Regions from separate parts of the Mesorhizobium sp. WSM4814 genome, predicted to be linked through region 3. Evidence: predicted binding sites of a transcription regulator. Region 3 holds the regulator's gene; each other region holds the start of a gene.

Region 1 (7,170 bases), on a different contig from region 3:
ATCGAGAATGCCGTCGCGGATCTGTGCGCGGATCTTTCTGGGCCGCTTCTTGATCAGCTGGCCGCCATCGAGGACGGCCTCGCCGCGGCGCCTCTCGACCGTCGTGTAAAGAAGCCGGAAGGTGCCACGCGATGAAATACCTGCTTGACCGTCCCGTGTGGAGCGCGCTTCGGACGCGACACCAAGCCTTCGCGAAAGGTGACGACCTCGCCATGCGGTATCGGCCCTCGATAGCTCCCTTCGCCGCCAGTGCCGCGGACGATGCGGAAAGCCTGCAGGCGCTCGGAAAACTTGTCTCCCCAGGCGAGAGTGCGATCCTGCTTCAGGCGGACGCCATTGCTCTGCCCGCGGAACTCTCGGCGACTTCGACCGCGCCCGGGGTTCAGATGATTGCCGAGCGGCCATTGCAGATGGTCTCCGACAAGCGCGTGCAACGTCTGACGCGAGACGATGCAGCTGAGATGCTCGCCTTGGCATTGGTCACCAAGCCTGGCCCATTCACGCTCGAAGCCTTGAGCCTAGGCGATTTTTGGGGTGTGAAGATCGAGGGCCGACTTGCGGCGATGGCCGGCGAACGCATGAAGCAACCCGGCTATACCGAACTTAGCGGGGTGTGCTCACATCCGGAATTTCGAGGCGGTGGCCTGGGCAGGCTGCTGTCGCTGTTCGTGGCAAACCGGATAGCGGCGCGCGGCGAAGTTCCCTATCTCCACGCCTATGCCAGCAACACCACGGCCATAGGATTATACGAGTCCATTGGCTTCAGGTTGAGAAGCATGATGAACGTGGCCGTGGTTCAGCGCGCCGAATGAGCCCATCAGGCGCATTCCCGCGCATCAGGAAAAGGAAGGATTTCGTATCGACGAAGTCCTTCCTTGGCGCTGCTAGCGCCTTGCAGTGATTCAGACCGCGATCTTGCCACCGCCCTGTTTGGTGATGGCGACGACCGACGGCCGCACCGGCATATCGGGCTTGAAGTCAGGCCAGCGGGTCGACGGGTCCTCGTAGTAAGAGGGACGGCCAAAAGCCTCCCAGTCTTCGCCGCCATCGGCCGGATGCTGAACCGCGACGAAGGCGGTCTGGTCGTCGGGCGTGAATAGCGGGCCGCACATTTCGGCGCCGATCGGCACGCGGAAGAACAGTTTCGAGGTCGCCCGCGCCTCGCCTTCGGTGTCGACCGCCCACAGGCCATCGGTGCGGCCGGTGGCCTTCGGGCCCTGGCCATCGGTCGAGACCCAAAGCCGGCCGGCCGAATCGATGGCGCAATTATCCGGCATGCCGAACCAGCCATTGGCGGTGGTTGCGGTCGAGAAGGTGGCGCCAACTTCGGCCACTGAGGGATCGCCGCATTTCAACAGCACTTCCCACTTGCCCTTGGCGGCAGTGAAATCGCCACCGTCCTCGACGATCTCGATGATATGGCCGAAGGCGTTTTCGGCGCGCGGATTGGCGGCGTCGACCTGGTCCGTCTTGCGCTTCGAATTGTTGGTCAGCATGACGTAGACCTTGCCAGTCGTCGGATTGGGCTGGATGTCCTCGGGGCGATCCATCTTGGTGGCACCGAGCAGATCGGCGGCACGGCGCGTCTCGATCAGCACGTCGGCCTGTCTGGCAAAGCCGTTCTCCGCCGTCAGCGGGCCCTGGCCGAAGACGATGGGCAGCCATTCGATCGACCCGTCTTCGGCGAATTTGGCGACGTAGAGCGTGCCGTCGTCGAGGAGATCCATGTTGGCGGCGCGGTCCTCGGCGTTGAACTTGCCGGCCGTGACGAATTTATAGACATAGTCGAAGCGTTCGTCGTCGCCGAGATAGAAAACGACACGGCCATCCTTGGCGACGATCGATTCAGCGCCCTCATGCTTGAAGCGGCCCATGGCAGTGCGCTTCCTCGGCACCGAGGTCGGATCGTTGACGTCGACCTCAACAATCCAGCCGAAGCGATTCGGCTCGTTCGGCTCCTTGCCGATGTCGAAGCGATCGTAATGCGCAGCCCATTCATAGGCGCCTTCGGGAATACCCAGGCGCTTGTAGTTGGTGGCTTCCTTGTGGCCTTCCGGCAGCTCGCCCGAGAAATAGCCGTGTATGTTTTCCTCGGCCATGACATAGGTACCCCAGGGCGTGACGCCGCCGGCACAATTGTTGACAGTGCCGATGACCTTCGTGCCGGTCGGATCGGCACTGGTCTTGACGCGGTCGTGGCCGGCGACGGGGCCGGACAGTGCCATCTCGGTGTTGGCGGTGATGCGGCGGTTGAGCTTGCCGTCGCGCACCACCTGCCATTTGCCTGATGCCTTGCGGATCTCGACGATGGTGCCGCCATGCGCGGCCATCTCGACGTCGACCTGTTCCTTGCTCAGCGGCGCCTGCTTGGCCTCCCCATCGACGATGGTGACAAGGCCCGGGAACATCAGATGCGGATTGGTGTATTCGTGGTTGACCACCAGCAGGCCATGCTCGGCCGAGCCGTCGATCGGGATATAGCCGACATAGTCGTTATTGTAGCCAAACTGTCTTTCCTGGGCCTGCGCCGACTGTTTTGTCGGATCGAATTCCGGTGAATCGGCAAACAGCGGATCGCCCCAGCGCAACAGCACGTCGGCGTCGTAGCCGGCAGCGACATGGTGCTTGTCGTCGACGCCTGCCTCGACCTCGTCGAAACTGAAGACCGAGCCGCCACCGGCGCGGGCATCGTCGGCGAGGATCAGCGCGAGCGGGCTGACGGTGGCGGCGATGGCGGTTGCCGCGAGCGATCCCTGCAGAAAACCACGGCGCGAGAATCGCGCGGCGATGATTTCGCCCATCGTCTGGTTGTCAGTGGGATTGGTTCCTGGCCCATCGTTTTCCTCGAGCAGGCTGGTGCGGAAATGGGCGTCGGGGCGATGTTCAGTCATGGGGGCGTGCCTCTGGCTCTTTGGGATGGCTGGAGCGTGTTGCTTGACTGACCGCGTATCGCCAGCAGATCACAGTTTGATGACGTTGCCGACCAATTTCCAGCCCGATTTCATGTCTTTGATCAGGCCGCTTGACCGCGACCGACGCTTCCGAAACAAGATCTGCGGCAGGCGCGCAAGCACGGCGTCGGGAGGAACAAAAAAGTGAGTTTCTGGGGACTGGGGCAGCTCGGCATTTCGACAGTGATCTTCCTGCTGGCGGCGACGGCGGCCAAGCAATGGGGGCTGGCGCCGAGCCTCGGCAAGATCGTTCTGACTCTGGCGCTCTATTCAGCGGGCAATCTGATCATGCTGAGGCTGATCCGTGAATTCGGCATGTCGGTGTCGTTCAGCCTGTCGGCGGTGATCCAACTGGTGTCGGTGAACGTGGTGGCACTGGTGTTCTTCGGCGAGCGCGTCAATTCGTTGCAGGCGACCGGCATCGTGCTCGCCGTCGCAGCGGTGGCGCTGATCACGCTCGGGCCCTATCTGCAAAAACTGTAGTTGCGCATGACCCCGAAACGATTTCGGAAAGGATCATGTGCCAAATCAAAGTGCTACAGCGTCCTTTGCGCGTCCAAAAGGACGCGCGGCGCTGTAAGACGATTGGCCCGATGAAGAATACCGCAAACAGGCTGCTCAACTGGATCGAATTCCCGGTGCTTTTGGCCGGACTGGTCATCGCTGGCGGGCTGTGGGGGTTCGAGGAACTGATGGAGGTAGCGCGGGACACCACGCCGCACGCCTTCGACACGGAAATTATGCTCGCCTTCCGTGAAGCGGGCCAGCCCGACAATCCGATCGGACCGCTATGGCTGGAAGGGGCGATGCGCGACATTACCAGCCTCGGCAGCGCCATCGTGCTCGGGCTGATCACAGTGGCGGTGATCGTCTATCTGCTGCTGATCCACAAGCCGGGAGCAGCGTTTCTGGTCTTTGTCGCGGTGGCGGGCGGGCAGGCCCTGTCGAGCACGCTGAAGCTAGGAATCGATCGGCCGCGCCCCGACCTGGTCTCGCATCTCGCCGACGTGGCGACGCTTTCGTTTCCAAGCGGCCATGCGATGCTGTCGGCGGTGACATATTTGACGCTGGGCAGCATGGCGTCGCGTTTCCTGCCTGGGCGAACGACCAAGATCTATGTGCTGGCACTTGCCGTGCTGACAGCACTGCTCGTCGGCATCAGCCGCGTCTATCTCGGCGTTCATTGGCCATCGGACGTGCTGGCCGGCTGGTGCGCCGGCTTCGCCTGGGCGATGCTGTGCTGGCTGGTCGCATGGGCGTTCCAGCGATGGCGCGGGCAGACCACCGGCGCCTGAACCGCCCGTTCCGAACGACGCTGCGCCAATTCTCCTCTAAGTTGCGGCGGCTGGGGCGTGCTGGCCCAGCGGGCGCGCAGGCTCGCCAAGATGCAAACGGCCTGGTGTGCACATGTCTGACATGTGCATGATGATGCTTGATCCATCAAAATGATGGTATTATACATGGAATGCAGACTCAGACGGGGGTTTTTAGCCGATGATCACTGCCGCGCAGATGCGCGCCGCAAGGGCTCTGGCCGGCATCGATCAGAAGACGCTCGCCGAGCGCGCCGGGGTTTCGCTTCCAACCATTCAGCGCATGGAAGCGAGCGACGGCGTGGTCAGGGGCATGGTCGATACGCTGATGAAGGTCATCCATGCCCTTGACCGGGCCGGCGTGGAGCTGATCGGCGAGAACCAGGCCAGCGAGCGCGGCGGCAGGGGGGTGCGCCTCAAGCCGGTCGTGCCGCAGAACCCGCCAGGCTGAGCCGAAATAGAGTCGCGACGGCGACCGCCGACAGTCCTGCCGACGATCCCGCCGCCTGCTTGGTTTTATGCGTGGCCGCTGTGCACTTTTTGGCGGCATGCATCAGGAGCGGAAGGCAGTCCATGCATCGAACCCAGCGGGCAATTCATCAACCGGCGCAGCCGACATTTTCCGAACTGTTCACGCCGAAGCTGGCGACGGTGCTGCGCGAAGGCTACACATCAGAGCACTTCAAGGCCGATGCCATCGCCGGACTGACCGTGGCCATCGTGGCGCTGCCGCTGTCGATGGCGATCGCGATCGCATCGGGCGTGTCTCCGGAGCGCGGGCTCTACACTTCCATCATTGGCGGTTTCCTCGTCTCGGCTCTGGGCGGCAGCCGTTTCCAGATCGGCGGGCCGGCGGGCGCCTTTATCGTGCTGATGGCGGCAACCGTGGCACGGGTCGGCGTCGACGGGTTGCTGCTGGCGACGATGATGGCCGGCGTCTTGCTGCTCGTCATCGGCTACCTCAGGCTTGGCACCTACATCAAATTCATTCCTTATCCGGTGACCGTCGGCTTCACCGCCGGCATCGCCATCATCATCTTCTCCGGCCAGATCGTCGAGCTGTTCGGGCTAAAACTCGCCGGCAAAGAACCTGGACCGCTGGTGCCGAAGCTGATGGCGATCGGCGAGGCGGCCGGCACGATCAATCTCGCCGCCACCTTCGTCGCTCTGCTGACCATCGTCGCCATTGCCCTGATGAAACGGTGGCGGCCGAAATGGCCCGCCATGCTGATCGCCATCGGTCTGGCGTCGCTTGTCGTGGCGCTGTTTTCTCTGCCTGCCGAAACGATCGGCACGCGCTTCGGCGGTATCCCGCGCAGCCTGCAAATGCCGGCCTTTCCGCCGATCAGCTTCAGCAGGATGATCGACGTCCTGCCGGACGCCCTAGCCTTTGCGCTGCTCGGCGCGATCGAATCGCTGCTGTCGGCGGTGGTCGCCGACGGCATGACAGGAAGGCGGCACCGCTCCAACTGCGAACTCGTGGCGCAAGGCTTCGCCAACATCGCGTCCGCCCTGTTCGGCGGCATCTGCACCACCGGCACCCTAGCCCGCACCGCGACCAATGTGCGAGCCGGCGCGCATGGACCGGTCTCGGGCATGATCCACTCGGCCCTCCTGCTTGCCCTGATGCTGGTGGCGGCGCCGCTGGCCAGCTACATCCCGCTTGCAGCCCTTGCCGGCGTGCTGGCGGTGGTGTGCTGGAACATGTTCGAGAAGCAGGCCTTTGCCACGCTGCTGCGTGCCTCGCGCGGCGACGCGCTGGTGCTGATGGCGACTTTCCTGATCGTCATCTTCCGAGATCTCACCGAAGGCATCGTCGTCGGCTTCGCGCTGGGCTCGATCCTGTTCATCGACCGCATGGCCAAGAGCATTGCGGTTGAGCCGGATCAGGGACTGGTGCAGGACGATGTCGCCGACAGAACCGGCGCCGCCAGCGGATACGATTCCAGCGAGGCCAGCGATGCCGACACCGTCGTCTACCGGATTTCCGGCGCCTTCTTCTTCGGCGCCGCCTCGACCGTCGCCACGGTGCTGGACCGCATCGCCGACCAGCGCAAGAACTTCATCCTCGACTGCTCGGCCGTGCCATTCTTCGATTCAACGGCGGCCAACGTCATCGAGAGCGCTGCCCACAAGGCGAGGCGCGCCGGCGTGCGCTTCATCATATCAGGCGCTTCGCCGCAGACACGCCGCATGCTGATCAACCACGGCGTCAAACGGCCGCTGGTGACATACGCCGCCTCGATCAGGGACGCGCGAGCGCAGTTGAAGAATGCCGCGCCGGGAGAGGTCTAACCCTCTCCTCATCGTCAGCGATGTCGGACGGACGCAAGCACCGCGTCAGGCAGCGGCGCCGGGCGCGCTGGCGTCTTCGTGCGGCGCGGCGGCCAGATCGGTGCGCGCCTTGCGCGCGAGTTTTTTTGTCGAGCGCCTGGGCCTGTCGCCGAACAGATCGGCTGCCGCCGCAAGACAGGTCTTTTTCAGGCTTTTCTCCGAGCGCTTCAACAGCTTGCTCAGCAGTCGCGTTTCCTGAGGAGAGCCGAGCGGCCGGTCGTGGGCCTCGAGAAGCGTGCGCAAGACGAACACATCATGCAGTTCGCCCAGCTTTTCGCCAAGTTCGTCGACCGCCTTGCGCCGTGCCTTGATCGGCGTCGGCCACAGCCTTCCAAGCAGCGACAGATGCATGCCGTGAGTCTTTGCCGCCTTGCGCAGATCATGGAAATCGTCAGCATCACCGCGGGAGCCCGCCTTGTCCAGCGCCTTTCTGGCGCGACGCAGAGTGATGCGGGCGCCTTCGGCAAGCACATCGGCGGCCTGTTCGGGCTGGTCGGGCAAGACCAGAGTATCGATGCGGCTGATGCCATCCTCGCAAGCGGCAGTCGCGGCAGCTATCGCGGCGCCGAGGC
Region 2 (7,170 bases), on a different contig from region 3:
CAAGGGAGGAACCGGGAATGGCTGGTAAGAAGATATTGATGCTCGTTGGCGAGTTCAGCGAGGAATACGAGATTTTCGTCTTTGAACAGGCCATGCATGCGGTCGGCCACACCGTGCATGTCGTGTGTCCTGACAAGAAGGCGGGCGATATCCTGAAGACGTCGCTGCACGACTTCGAGGGTCACCAGACCTATACGGAAAAGCTCGGCCATGACTACATCCTCAACAAGACGTTTTCCGAGGTCAATCCGGCCGAATACGATGCGGTCTATGCGGCAGGCGGGCGCGGGCCGGAATATATCCGCATCGACAAGCGCGTGCAGGCGCTGGTGCGGCATTTCCACGAGACCGGCAAGCCGATCTTCACCATTTGCCACGGCGCGCAGATCCTGATGGCGGTCGACGGCGTGCTGCGTGGCAGGGAAGTCGCGGCGCTGCAGTATTGCGAGCCGGAAGTCACGCTCGCTGGCGGCACCTACATCGATGTCGCGCCGACCGGCGCCCATGTCGACGGCAATCTGGTGTCGGCCAAGGGCTGGCCGGGGCTGGCCGCCTTCATGCGCGAATGCCTGAAAGTGCTTGGCACCGAGATCCGCCACGGCGAGATCCTGATGCGCGACGAACGCAAGGCGGCTTGAGTCGGGCCTTGGAAACCGCCGCACCTGTGGTGCGGCGGCACTACAGCGCCGCGTCCTTTTGGGACGCGCAAAGGACGCTGTAGAACTTGATTCTGCGCATGATCCTTCCGAAAATCGATTTCGATTTTCGGGTGATGCTTTTACGCAGTCATCCGCGCTTCGCGAAACGACACCAGCTTGCTGCGGCTCTCATCCCACAGCGCCAGCTTGACGCAGCGCAGGCTGTCGAGAAGCGTGACGCGGCCGATTTCGCGCAGTTCCGGATAGTCCCTCAGGACCTCCTGGAGCCGATAGCACGGCACCTTGGCGGAGAGGTGATGCACGTGATGGACGCCGATATTGCCGGTGAACCAGTTCAGCACCGGCGGCAGGTCATAATAGGACGAGCCGTGCAGGGCCGCATGCTGGAACTCCCATTCGGAGTCCTTTGCCCACTCTGTCTCTTCGAACTGGTGCTGGACGTAGAACAGCCAGATGCCGGCGGAGCCGGCGAGAACGACGATGGGCAAGTGGACAACCAGGAACGCTTCGAGGCCGACGAACCAGATGAGGGCGGCGGCCGCAACCGCGATGGCCACGTTGGTGGCCATCGACGACACCCAGGGCGTGAGGCCGCCTCGCATCATGCCGACCGGCAGTCGCTGCTCAAAGATGAAAAGCCAAATGGGGCCGAGGCCGAACATGACGAGCGGATGGCGATAGAGACGATAGGCAAGGCGGCCCCGCCAGGACATTTGCCGATATTCGGCAACAGTCAGCGTCCTGATGTCGCCCGTGCCGCGCTCATCGAGATTGCCGGCGCTGGCGTGATGGGTTGCGTGGGCACGCCGCCAGCAATCGTAAGGCGTCAAGGTCAGGATGCCCAGCCCGCGGCCGATCCAGTCGTCGGCGGTGCGATTGGCGAAGAACGAGCCGTGGCCGCAATCGTGCTGGATCATGAAGATCCGCACCAGAAAGCCGGCGGCCGGAAGGATGAGGATCAGACCCCACCAATGGCCATAGGCATAGGCAGCCGAGGACATTGCCCACAGCGTGGCAAAGGGGATGAGGGTGATGGCAAGTTCGACGGCGCTGCGCCGCCTGTCAGGTTTCTTGTAGCGCGCCAGGATCTTCAACCAGGCACGCTTGCTGTTCGCTACAGCTTCGGGGGAAATCATGTTCATCAGGAAGCATAGACGGACCATTTCGTCGCCGCAAGCCAGGCATCACGCAAAGTTACTGCGGGTAATTGTCGCGCGACGCGCAAGTTGCGGCAAAAGGCATGCCAATGGCGCTCAGCGACAGGCGTGTGTGTTGTCTATCGCCGGTTGCCACCGGCGGCTACGCTGCTTTCGATGCCGTCCAGGCGGTCAAGCAATTCCCTGAAACGATCGGGAATGTCGTTCTCCGTCCGGAACGCCGGCAACGCGCGCAGAAAGTGCATCGTTGCCTCGGTGCCGAACTGGCGCCTGATGCCGGCCGCCAGCCTTTCACGTCTTTCGTCATCGTTGGGGGCGCCATTCTTACGGTCGCCGTCGTTGCGGGTCGCCATCTCAAAATCCTGTGTCGGTTTCGAAACTCTTCCAGCAGACGAATGGTTCCCCTATCGCAGCATCTTGGCAAGCAAAGCCGGTGGTTACAGTAAAATTTGAATTAATATCGAAAGGTCTCCATGATGCGACGTCAAAAGCGCGAGCGGCCTGTCCAGTATCGCTTGCCCCTTGATTTTTGGCCGCCAAACCTCGATATCGGGCACAAAATCCACATCATTTGAAATGACGGGAAACGGCGATGAGCGACCAGGCAAAAGACGAACGCGCGCCCGATGAAGCCGAGACGGCCGGGGCTGCCACCGAATACACGCAAGGCAGCGCCGACGGCGACTATGAAGCGCTTGTGCGGCTGCTGAAGGAAAACGACGAGTTGAAGGACCGCGCGCTCCGCGTCGCAGCCGAGATGGAGAATCTGCGTCGCCGTACCGCCCGTGACGTGCACGATGCACGCGCCTATGCGGTTGCCAATTTCGCCCGTGACATGCTGTCGGTATCGGACAATCTGCGCCGCGCACTGGATGCGATCCCGGCTGAGTCCAAGGCGTCAGGTGATGCCGGTTTGAAGTCACTGATCGAGGGCGTCGAGCTCACCGAGCGCGCCATGCTATCGGCGCTCGAGCGGCACGGAGTGAAGAAGCTCGAGCCGGAAGGCGAGAAATTCGACCCGAATTTCCATCAGGCGATGTTCGAGGTGCCCAATCCGGAGGTGCCGGCCAACACGGTGGTCCAGGTCGTGCAGCCCGGCTATTCGATCGGCGAGCGGGTGCTGCGGCCGGCCATGGTCGGCGTTGCCAAGGGCGGTCCCAAGCATGTGGCAAGCGAAGCGCCGGTCGAGCCAGGGCCGGTGAATGAGCAAGCTGAGAAGGATGCGTAAGTTAAGGGAATAGGGCAGTAGGAGCAGTAGGGTAAAGGAGCCGTACCAATCGTCCGGCTTCGTGCTATTCATACATCCCTATTCACCCGCTCTCCTACTCCGCTATGCCCTTGAACCCGATCGAGCTTCTCGACTATGCCGGTGTCGCCGTCTTCGCGGCGACCGGTGCGCTGGCCGCTTCGCGCAAGCAGCTCGACATCATCGGCTTTCTGTTCCTGGCCAGCGTCACCGGCATCGGCGGTGGCACGTTTCGTGACGTCATCCTCAATCTGCCGGTCTTCTGGGTTACCAACTCTGGCTATGTGCTGATCTGCGCGGTGGTGGCGATGCTTGTCTTTTTCGGGGCGCACCGTCTCGAATCCCGCTGGAAATTACTGCTCTGGCTCGACGCCGTCGGCCTCGCCGCGTTTTCGGTGATGGGTGCCGCCAAGGGCCTGGCCATCACCGGCTCGCCGGTCGTGTCCGTTGTTACCGGCGTGCTCACCGCCACGTTCGGCGGGATCTTGCGCGACCTGCTGGCCGGTGAGGCTTCGGTGCTCTTGAGACCAGAAATCTATGTCACCGCCGCCCTTGCGGGCGCCATCCTGTTTACAACAGGCGATCTCGCCGGACTGCCGCCGCTCGCCTCGGGCCTGGTGGGCTTCATAGCCGCTTTCTGCGTGCGTGGCGGCGCGCTTAAGTTCGGCTGGGCCTTTCCGTCCTACAAGAGCCGGCCCGGCCGGCGGCCGGAAGATATTCCGTGAAATGAGGGCGAGTAGCGACTGGGGACAACGATCCGCAGCGAAACTCCCGCTACTCGCTACTCCCTATTCGCTACTCATTGGAATCTCAGGCGGCGAAGCGCTGGGCTTCCCCGCCATAATAGCTGACGTAGCGGGCGCCGATCTCCTTGACCGGCATCACCACGAACACGTCGACCGTCGAGAATTCGCGGTCGATGACGCAGCCGTCGCCGATGCGCGCGCCGACGCGCAGATAGCCCTTGACCAGCGGTGGCATCGCCGCGATCGCGGCCTTGGCGTTGACCGCCTCGATCGGCATCAAATCCATGGAACAGTAGCGGCCGGCGACGGCGCGCACGTCCCAGGCCGAATTCGTCCGGCAGTGATGGGCGAGATAGGTCAGCGCTTCGGCGTGCGCCGCCGGCACGGTGCCGGGGAACGAGGCGCAACCGGTCATCACGCCGATCCCATAATGGTTGATATAGGCCCAGATACCTTGCCAGAGCGCCTCGATGGTGCGCTTCGAGCGGTATTCCGGCAAGACGCAGGAGCGGCCGAGCTCGAGGAAACGCTGGCCGGGATGGCGGGCGATAAGATTGGTCAGCTCAAACTCGCCCTCGGAATAGAAGCCGCCGGCCGCTGCCGCGATCTCCTGCCGCAACAGGCGGTAGGTGCCGACAATGCGGCGATGCTCGGGACCGGACAGCGAGGTGTCGAAGACGAGCAGATGATCACAGAGCGGATCAAAATGGTCGGCGTCGCGGCGGTCCTGCACCTGAAACAGGGTTTTCCTGGCGCCGAGCTCGTCATAGAACACCCGGTAGCGCACTTCCTGCGCGGCGGCGATCTCGGCCTCGTTGCGTGCGAGCCGCACTTCGAGGTTGCCGATACGGCCAAGCGCTTCGCCTTTTATGACAGCATCGACGTTGCGCCCGGTGAGCAAAGCACCCCTGGCGTTCGGCCGAGCGTCACATTCCGGCATAACTGTATGCACGAGTGATTCTCCTTCGAGCCATCCCTCTTGGCACGGGGATACGGCGTATGTGCAACAGGATTGTGACAGTACCGTGATACGGCCCTGCCGGCAATACTTCGTCGGCTGGTCAACCCTTCAACCGGCTATGTTCTGCAGGTAAGCCAGGCAAGGACAGCCGGCGGATCAAGCGGCGACGTGACCCTCGACCGCATGGACAAGCGCGTCGGGGTCGAGCGGCTTGGTGACGAAGCCGCTGGCGCCATGGGCGAGCACTGCGTGGCGGGTCGTTTCCTGACTGTCCGCCGACAGCACCATGATCGGAACCGGCGACACGGCGGTTTCCTCCTCGTGCCGGCGGATGGCGGCGATCGCGTCCAGCCCGTCCATGACAGGCATGTGCAGGTCCATCAGCACCACGTCGAAGCGGTACTTGTGGTCGGTGCCGGTGACGGCCTCGACGGCGGCCTTGCCGTTGCCGACCAGTTTCACGCGATGCCCGGCCTTTAGCAGCGTGGCACGGGCAAGCATGGCGTTGATGTCGTTATCCTCGGCGATCAGCACGGACAGGCCCCGCCGCCGGCCGCCAATGGCGCGGGCGGTTGGTGCGCCGCGCTTTTCCGGCTGCGGCTGGGTGAGGGCAGGCACGCTGCTGGTCAAAAGCACGCGAAGCAACGTTTCGCCACGCACCGGCCTTGCCAGAAAGGTGGCGTAGCCGCTGGCGCGGAACTCGCCCAGCATGCCGCGGTCGGTTGGCGCGATCAGTGTGATCGCCTCGCAATCGGCAAAGCCGCTCTGGCGAAGGCGTTTGAGCAACCTGCCGTCGCCTTCCTCCATGGCCGCATCGACCAAAAGCGCGTCGCAGTCTTCGGCGAAGGACGCTGCCTGGGCGGCGGTGGTGGCCAGATCGACCTTGCCGCCATTGGCGCGGATGGTGCGGGCGATGGCGTCGGCCTCGATGGCGTTCTTCGACAGGATCACGGCGCGCCGCCCTGACAGCGCATCTCGACGGCTCTGCGGCGGCTCGGTGGCCGATATTGCAGGGATTTCGAAGACGAATTCCGAACCCTGGCCGAGCTGGCTCGACACCGAGATCGTGCCGCCCATGGCGATCACCAGGCGCCTGGAGATGGCAAGACCGAGCCCGGCGCCGCCATGCGCGCGGGTCGACGTGCCGTCAGCCTGTTCGAATTCCTCGAAGATGCGCTCCAAGTCGTCCTCGTGCAGGCCGGGACCGGTGTCGGTGACGGTGAAGCCTATGCGGTCGGTGGTTTCGGTGCGGGCACGAGCGATGCTCACCAACACGCCGCCGCTGTCGGTGAACTTGATGGCGTTGCCGATGAGGTTGAGCAGCACCTGCCTGACCCTTCCAGGATCGGCTGATATCATCTGCGGCACGTCGGGTTCGACATGGCAGCCAAGGCCGATGTTCTTGGCGAAGGCACGCGCCGCCAGGAGTTCCACGATGTTGTCGGCGATCTCGCGCACCGACATTGGCTGCGGTTCGGGATCGAAGCGGCCTGCCTCGATCTTGGAATAGTCGAGCAGGTCCTCGATCAGCGCCAGCAGCGCGCTGGCCGAGGTCGAGATGGCGCCGACATAGGTCCGTTGTTGCGGCGAGAGCCCGGTGTCCGCCAGCAGCTTGGCCATGCCCATGATGCCGTTCATCGGCGTGCGGATCTCGTGGCTGACGGTGGCGAGGAAGCGCGATTTGGCCTGGCTTGCATATTCGGCTCGCTCGCGGGCGGTGATCAGCGACGTTTCGGCGTGCTTGCGGGCGGTAATGTCGCGGGCGATGGCGCGATGCGAGACAGCGCCGCTCTCCTTGTCGCGCACGGACAGTTCGATCCATGAGAACCAGCGCGGGCCGCTCGGTGTTCTAATGGCGACGTCGGTGGAGCTCAGGCATTCATGGTCGGAAAAAGCGGCATCGGGAACGATGCCGACGTCGATGCCGAGGTCGGCCAGGGCCTTGCCGGCAAGGTCGCGCTGGTCGGCTCCGACAAGCTCGGCGAAAACCTTGTTGGCATAGACGATGTGGGCGTCACGGTCGCGATGGACGACGAGATCGCCAAGCGCGTCGATCAGCCCGCGAAAGCGTTCCTCGCTCTCCTGCATCTCCCACACGCGGTCGGCCAGGCTCTCAACCTCGGCGCGGCTGCGCGCTGCGGTCTCGCCAAGCAGCGCAACCGTGCGGCGCGCCGTGCGCCTGGCACGCAGATGCACGGCAAGGCCTGCCATGCCAGTCGACAAAAGCCCGACGGTGATGAAGATCGGCGCGCCGGTCAGATGCGACAGGCCCGCCAGCACGACGATGGCGACGAGCATCAGGAACGGCAGGCCTTCGCGATTGGCGGCGGGCAATTCAGGCGCCAGTGGCGGCGCCGCGATATGCTGCCGGCTTGGCGCCTCCGGGCCGATCCCGTCGACG
Region 3 (7,170 bases):
TGCGCTGGCGCCACCCGGATCGCTACCGCGATGACTTCATCGCCATCCTGCTCTCGCACGGCATCGGCATGGGGCTGGTGCTGAAGGGCGAGCTGTTCACCGGCACCCACTCCTCAGGCGGCGAATTCGGCCACATGATCCATCGGCCGGGTGGCGCGCTTTGCCGCTGCGGGCGGCGCGGTTGCGTCGAGGCTTATGCCGGCAACTACGCCATCTGGCGCAACGCAAGGCTGTTGAGCGAGAATGCCGAGCCGGTCGCCGATGTCAGCGACGCCGAGATGCGGGCACTGGCGGCCCGGGCGCGCGAGACGGACGGACCGGAGCGCGAAGCCTACCGCAAGGCCGGCGAGGCGCTCGGCTTCGGGCTCGGCAGCCTGTTCGCGCTGATCGATCCGGCGCCCGTGGCCATGGTCGGCGCCAGCGCTGCCGCCTTCGACCTGATCGAGCCGGCGCTGCGCGAGGCCATCGCCCAGACCGCCGGCGGCCAGCATTCGGGTTCGATTTCCTTCGACACCGAGCCGAACGAGTTGCCGCTGATCCGCGAAGGCTGCGCCATGCGGGCGCTAAGCTTCGTCGACCAGGAGATTTTCGCGCCGAGCATCCAGGCACGAGCCGGCTCGGTCGGAAAGAACGTGGCTTGAAGGATTCCCGGGTCGCGACTTGGGGTGTGTTGAGATTCAGGTCAGGCCGAGTCGAGAATGGTGGGTTCCGAGATCCGGAGCGGAGCGTACTTTGGGGTACGCCGGAAGCGCAGGTATCAGCTAGTCTTCCCTGATCGCATAGCCGGCGCCACGGATGGTGCGGATGACATCGGGCATGCGACCATTGTTGACCGCCTTGCGCAACCGGCCGACATGGACGTCCACCGTGCGCTCGTCGATGTAGATCGTCTCGCCCCAGACATTGTCGAGCAACTGGCTGCGCGAGAAGACCCGGCCCGGGTGCCGCATCATGAATTCGAGCAGCCGGAATTCGGTCGGCCCGAGCCGGATCTCGCTCTTCTTGCGATAGACCCGGTGCGATTCACGATCGAGCATGATGTCGCCGACCTTGAGCACGCTGGACAGCACTTCCGGCTTGGCGCGGCGCAGCAGCGCCTTGACCCTGGCCATGAATTCCGGTGTCGAGAACGGCTTGACCAGATAGTCGTCGGCTCCGGTCGAAAGGCCGCGCACCCGGTCGCTCTCCTCGCCGCGCGCGGTCAGCATGATGATCGGCAGCCGCTCGGTTTCGGGGCGCACCCGAAGCCGCCGGCAAAGCTCGATGCCGGAAACCGCCGGCACCATCCAGTCGAGCACCAAAAGATCGGGCACGTTTTCCTGCAGCCGGATTTCGGCCTCGTCGCCGCGCGTCACCACCTCGACCTGATAGCCTTCGGATTCAAGATTGTAACGGAGGAGGACGCCCAACGGCTCTTCATCCTCCACCACCATGATGCGCGGCGCGATCATCGGCCGGTCACTCCTGTCATGTCGCCGGCGCCGACATCGTCGTTTCGTCGAGCTTCGGGCGGTCCGCCGGCAATTGCTGCCCGGTCACGACAAAGTAGGCGTTTTCGGCGATGTTGGTGACGTGATCGCCGATACGCTCGAGATTCTTGGCGCAGAACAGAAGGTGCGTGCAGGCGGTGATGTTGCGCGGATCCTCCATCATGTAGGTCAGGAGCTCGCGAAAAACCGCCGTGTATTTCACGTCGATCTTCTGGTCGTCGGCGCGCAGTTCCTTCAACGCGCCGGCATCGCGCGACACATAGTGCTCGACCACCCCGCGCAGCTGCACAAGAACGAGATCCGCCATCGCGTCAATACCGTGCGACAGATTACGCGGCGTCGCGCTCTGCCCGACTGCGCTGACCCGTTTGGCTATGTTCTTGGCCAGATCGCCGATGCGCTCGAGATCGCCAGCCATGCGGATTGCGCCAACCACGGCGCGCAGATCCTGCGCCATCGGCTGCCGCTTGGCGATCAGCGTGATGGCGCTGTCATCGAGTTCGCGCTGCCGCGCATCCATGATGGCGTCGTCCGAGACGACGCGCTGCGCCATCGCATTGTCCGACGCAAGCAGCGCGCGGATCGAGGCCGCTACCATTGCGGCGGCGAGCTCGTCCATGTCGCGGATCAGCCGGTCGATGTGCTCCAGTTCCTCGTCGAAAGATGCGACGGTGTGTTCACCCATGGTGCTGTCCTCGTGTTCGAAATTCGCCGGACCGCTCAGCCGAACCGGCCGGTGATGTAGTCCTGGGTGCGCTTGTCGTCGGGGTTGGTGAACATCTTGTCGGTCGCGCCCTCCTCGACCAGATAGCCGAGATGGAACATCGCCGTGCGTTGCGACACGCGCGCCGCCTGCTGCATCGAATGGGTGACGATGACGATCGTATAGTTCTGGCGCAGTTCGTCGATCAGTTCCTCGACGCGGGCGGTGGCGATAGGATCGAGCGCCGAACAGGGCTCGTCCATCAGGATCACTTCCGGCGACACGGCGATGGCGCGCGCAATGCACAGGCGCTGCTGCTGTCCGCCGGACAGGCCGGTACCCGACTCGAGCAGGCGATCCTTGACCTCGTTGAACAGGCCGGCCTTCTTCAGGCTCGATTCGACGATGCCGTCCAACTCGGCCTTGCTCCTGGCCAGGCCGTGGATGCGCGGACCGTAGGCGACGTTTTCGTAGATCGACTTCGGAAACGGGTTCGGCTTCTGGAACACCATGCCGACGCGAGCTCGCAGCTCGACGACATCGATTTTCGGGTCGTAGACATCCTCGCCGTCGAGCGTGATCTTGCCGCTCACCCGCGCGATATCGATCGTGTCGTTCATTCGGTTCAGGCAACGCAGGAACGTCGACTTGCCGCAGCCCGATGGGCCGATCAACGCCGTCACCTGATGCTCGCGGACATCGAGATCGACGTCGAACAGTGCTCGCTTCTCGCCGTAGTGAACGGAGACCTTTTCGCCCTTCATCTTGATCGAAGGGGCGTTGGTTGCGCTGCTCAGTTTCTGCTCGACGCCGGCTTCCGTCATGATGTTCATATCCTCTACTCCTTACCAGCGCCGCTCGAAGCGCCTGCGCAGTATCACCGCGATGGCATTCATGATGACCAAAAACACCAGCAAAATCAAAATCGCCGCCGAAGTCTTCTGCTGGAACCCCGCTTCCGGGAAATCCGCCCACATGAAAATCTGCACCGGCAGGATCGTCGCGGGATCGGTGAAGCCGCCGGGAATGTCGACGATGAAGGCGACCATGCCGATCATCAGCAACGGCGCGGTTTCGCCCAGCGCATGCGCCATTCCGAGGATGGTGCCGGTCATGATGCCCGGCATCGCCAGTGGCAGGACGTGATGGAATACGGTCTGGACCTTGGACGCTCCGATGCCAAGCGCCGCCTCGCGGATCGACGGCGGCACGGCGCGCAGCGAAGCGCGCGAGGCGATAATGATGATCGGCAAGGTCATCAGCGCCAGCACCATGCCGCCGACCACCGGGGCTGAGCGCGGCATGCCGAAGAAATTCAGGAATACGGCAAGTCCAAGCAGGCCGAAGACGATCGAAGGCACCGCCGCCAGATTGTTGATATTCACTTCGATCATCGTCGTCAGCCGGTTCTTGGGCGCAAATTCCTCAAGATAGATCGCCGCTGAAACGCCGATCGGGAAGGCGATGGCGAGGGTTACGATCATGGTCAGGAACGATCCGACGACCGCGCCCCAGACACCGGCCAATTCCGGCTCGCGGCTTGCGCCGGTGAAGAAGAAGATCGAGTTGAACCGGCTTTCGATCAGGCCGGCGCTCTTCAGCGTGTCGAGCCAGACGATCACCTTGTCCGAAATCTTTCGCGATGCTTCCGGCGTCTCGATGACGCGCAGGAATGCCTGGCCGCTCGCGGCGGGCGCCGTGCTGTCCAGCGCCTCGATCACCGTGCCTTTTGCGATCACCGTGCCGTTGGCCGCAGGCGACAGCGAGGTCAGCTTGACCGTGCCGCCATTGAACGCGACCAGCAGCGACGACGCGCCGCTCGTCAGCGTAAACATGCCGTTTTCGCCCTCGGTCGCACCATGGCCGCGCGCCAGCGCCAGCATGGCATCGTCGCCGAAGGTCAGATCGATGTCGCCGCTGGTTCCCGAAGGCGTGACGCTTGTCGAAAGCGCTTCGTCCGAACCGACATCGGCAAGCAAACCCTTGAGATAGAGGTCGGCAAAATCGTCAAGTGGAACCGCATAGTCCACCGTTCCTCCGAGCATCCCCGGATCAGCCGCAATATCCTTGCGCAGGAACACGCCTGTGCCGGTGGAAATCAGCCCGCGCAGCAGGCGCTTGTCCTGGCGGCTCGTCACATCCGGAAATTTTGCCGTAAGCGCTTCCTGAGCGATGGCGTCGTAGTTCACTTCATCGAGTTTCGCCGGGTCGACCTTGGCCGCTGAAAGATCGATCGGCAGCGTCACATAGTTCTGCCGCAGCGCCGGAATCGCCTGCGTGACGATCGTCGACAGGAGCAGCACAAGGAACAAGCCGGCCAACACGACAGCTGCGGCGCCGAGCCATTTGAACCACGTTTCCGTGCGGTAGCGGCCCTTCAGCCGCGCCTTCGCGGCATCGTCGGTATGAATGCTGACCGGCCGTCCGACGGCGCCGAATGACGAGATCGCATCAGTCATATTGCTCTCGGTATTTCTGGACGACGCGCAAAGCGACGATGTTGAGGGTAAGCGTGATGCAGAACAGCACCAGGCCGAGTGCGAAGGCTGCAAGCGTCTTGGCGCTGTCGAACTCCTGGTCGCCCACCAGCAGCGTCACGATCTGCACGGTCACGGTGGTGACCGCTTCGAGCGGATTTGCCGTGAGGTTTGCCGCCAGCCCCGCCGCCATGACCACGATCATCGTTTCGCCGATTGCGCGGCTGACGGCAAGCAGCATCGCCGAAACGATGCCCGGAAGGGCAGCGGGAAGGACCACCTTGCGGATGGTTTCCGACTTGGTCGCGCCGAGGCCGGCAGAACCGTCTCTCAGGGATTGCGGAACGGCGTTGATCACATCGTCGGAAAGCGAGGAAACGAAGGGAATGATCATGATACCCATGACCACGCCTGCGGCGAGCGCGGATTCAGATGCGACGTTGAGGCCCAGGCTTTCGCCGATACCGCGGAAGTAGGGCGCAACCGTCAGCGCGGCGAAGAAGCCGTAGACGACGGTCGGAATGCCGGCGAGGATTTCCAGAACCGGCTTTGCGACCGCGCGGACGCTTTTGGAGGCGTAATCCGAAAGATAGATCGCAGCCATCAGCCCGATAGGCGCAGCCACCAGCATGGCGATGAAGGTGATGAGCAACGTGCCGGCAAAGAGCGGCACCATGCCAAAAATGTCCTCGTTGACCGCCCCGGCCTCGGCTCCCGCGCCAGTGAAGGCGCTCTGCGGCGACCAATGCGTGCCGAACAGGAACTTGTAGAACGGCACCTGTTGGAAGAACCGCAGCGACTCGAAGATAAGCGACAGGACGATGCCGATCGTCGTCAGGATCGCGACCACCGAACAGGCGATCAAGAATGCGCGAAGAACGCGCTCGACCACGTGGCGCGCCCGGTAGGCCTGTGCGATGCGTGAATAGGCCCAGTAAAATCCGGACGCGGAAAGCACGAGTGCGACGGTCCAGATGATCCAGGTGCTGGTCGCATGGACCGATTTGTAGAGGGCGGCGGCCGCCTCTTTCGTGGGGTCGGCGAAGCCGACAAGTCCGCCAAAGGCCATCGCGCGAGCGTCGCGGATGAAAGCTTCGACCTGCGGGACGCCCATTCCCGACAACTCGGAGGCGAAGCGGTCGGCAATGATCGACGATTCAATTCCCGGCGTCACCAGCGACCACAACACGATCGCAAGCAGCGCGGGACCGGCAGCAAAAAGCGCCAGAAACATGCCATGCTGGCCAGGCAGCGAATGCAGTCGCGCGACGTCGCCATTGACGCTGGCAATAGCGCGGGTCCGGCCGAGCCAATAGGCAGCAGCGGCCAGAACCACCAGAAGAACAACGAGATAACCGACCATGATTCGGGACGTCCCCTCGACCGCCGGTCATTCACCGGCTCAAAGCACGGGACCTAAGATCCCGCGCTTTGTGCTTTAGGATATGAGGGGTCAGAGCGGTAGGCTCGGACCCCGAAACATCAGGAGCCCATGCCCTTCAGCGCCTTGGCGTTTTCGGCCGACTTGGCGCGCTCGGCGTCCGGCAGCGGGATCAGGCCCTTGTCGGCCAGATAACCATCAGGACCCCATGCAGCATCCGAGGTGTACTCGGCGATGAACTCCTGCATGCCGGGGATGACACCGACATGCTCTTTTTTGGCATAGACAAAGAGCGAGCGGGAAACGCCGTAATCGCCGGATGCGATGTTCTCGAAAGTCGGCTCGACGCCGTCGACCTTGTGGCCCTGCAGCTTGTCGGCGTTCTGGTCAAGGAACGAGAAGCCAAAGACGCCGAAGGCATTGGGGTTGGCTTCCAGCTTCTGGACGATCAGATTGTCGTTTTCGCCGGCCTCGACAAAGGCGCCGTCTTCGCGGATCTCGCCGCAGCCCTTTTCGTTAGCCGCCTTCACTTCTTCCTGGCAGGCCGCATCCATGACGAGTTCGACGAACGCATCGCGCGTGCCGGATGTCGGCGGCGGGCCAAGCACCTCGATTTTTGTCGCGGGAAGCGATGCATCGACATCCGACCAGTTCTTGTAGGGGTTGGGGACGACCTTGCCGTCAACAGCGACGTTCTTGGCGAGCGCCTTGAAAACCTGTTCCTTGGTCAGATCGACGACAGTCCCTGCCTTCGAGTTGGCCAGAACGATGCCGTCGAAGCCGACCTTGATCTCGACCGGCGTCACGCCGTTTGCCTTGCAGGTCTTAAGCTCGCTGTCCTTGATGGCGCGCGAGGCATTGGTGAAGTCGGCGGTGTTTTCGCCGACGCCCTGGCAAAACAGCTTCATGCCGCCGCCGGTGCCAGTCGACTCGACGACCGGGGTCTTGATCTTTCCGCTCTGGCCGAGCTTTTCAGCGACAGCCGTCGTGAAGGGGAACACTGTGGACGAACCAACGATTTGAATCTGGTCGCGCGCGGCGGCATAACCAGCCGACGCGGCGAGCGCAAGCGCCGCGGCCGACGCCGTAAGGAGGAATTTCTTCATGTGGCCTGCTCCT

The links. Region 3 encodes PhoB, which activates phosphate uptake and scavenging genes when phosphate is short. Its sites were predicted from a motif close to TGTCATNNANCTGTCAT; they were not measured.
Region 1: the regulator PhoB is predicted to act here: its motif matches at 2,960-2,976, upstream of AC0L2V_RS27440 (PhoX family protein).
Region 2: the regulator PhoB is predicted to act here: its motif matches at 4,812-4,828, upstream of olsB (l-ornithine N(alpha)-acyltransferase).

What each region holds. Positions count from the first base shown of each region.
Region 1 is NZ_JBVVQT010000025.1:60,532-67,701, forward strand. It holds gene AC0L2V_RS27430 (MarR family winged helix-turn-helix transcriptional regulator) at 1-135, shown strand, start outside; gene AC0L2V_RS27435 (GNAT family N-acetyltransferase) at 132-812, shown strand; gene AC0L2V_RS27440 (PhoX family protein) at 903-2,891, opposite strand; gene AC0L2V_RS27445 (hypothetical protein) at 3,096-3,434, shown strand; gene AC0L2V_RS27450 (phosphatase PAP2 family protein) at 3,545-4,246, shown strand; gene AC0L2V_RS27455 (helix-turn-helix domain-containing protein) at 4,446-4,715, shown strand; gene AC0L2V_RS27460 (SulP family inorganic anion transporter) at 4,838-6,559, shown strand; gene AC0L2V_RS27465 (CHAD domain-containing protein) at 6,605-7,170, opposite strand, start outside.
Region 2 is NZ_JBVVQT010000015.1:47,602-54,771, forward strand. It holds gene AC0L2V_RS21280 (DJ-1/PfpI family protein) at 18-638, shown strand; gene AC0L2V_RS21285 (fatty acid desaturase) at 779-1,801, opposite strand; gene AC0L2V_RS21290 (hypothetical protein) at 1,936-2,169, opposite strand; gene grpE (nucleotide exchange factor GrpE) at 2,409-3,044, shown strand; gene AC0L2V_RS21300 (trimeric intracellular cation channel family protein) at 3,155-3,787, shown strand; gene olsB (l-ornithine N(alpha)-acyltransferase) at 3,873-4,748, opposite strand; gene AC0L2V_RS21310 (response regulator) at 4,926-7,170, opposite strand, start outside.
Region 3 is NZ_JBVVQT010000016.1:7,334-14,503, forward strand. It holds gene AC0L2V_RS21865 (ROK family protein) at 1-641, shown strand, start outside; gene phoB (phosphate regulon transcriptional regulator PhoB) at 762-1,451, opposite strand; gene phoU (phosphate signaling complex protein PhoU) at 1,468-2,175, opposite strand; gene pstB (phosphate ABC transporter ATP-binding protein PstB) at 2,211-3,026, opposite strand; gene pstA (phosphate ABC transporter permease PstA) at 3,039-4,652, opposite strand; gene pstC (phosphate ABC transporter permease subunit PstC) at 4,645-6,033, opposite strand; gene AC0L2V_RS21895 (PstS family phosphate ABC transporter substrate-binding protein) at 6,153-7,157, opposite strand.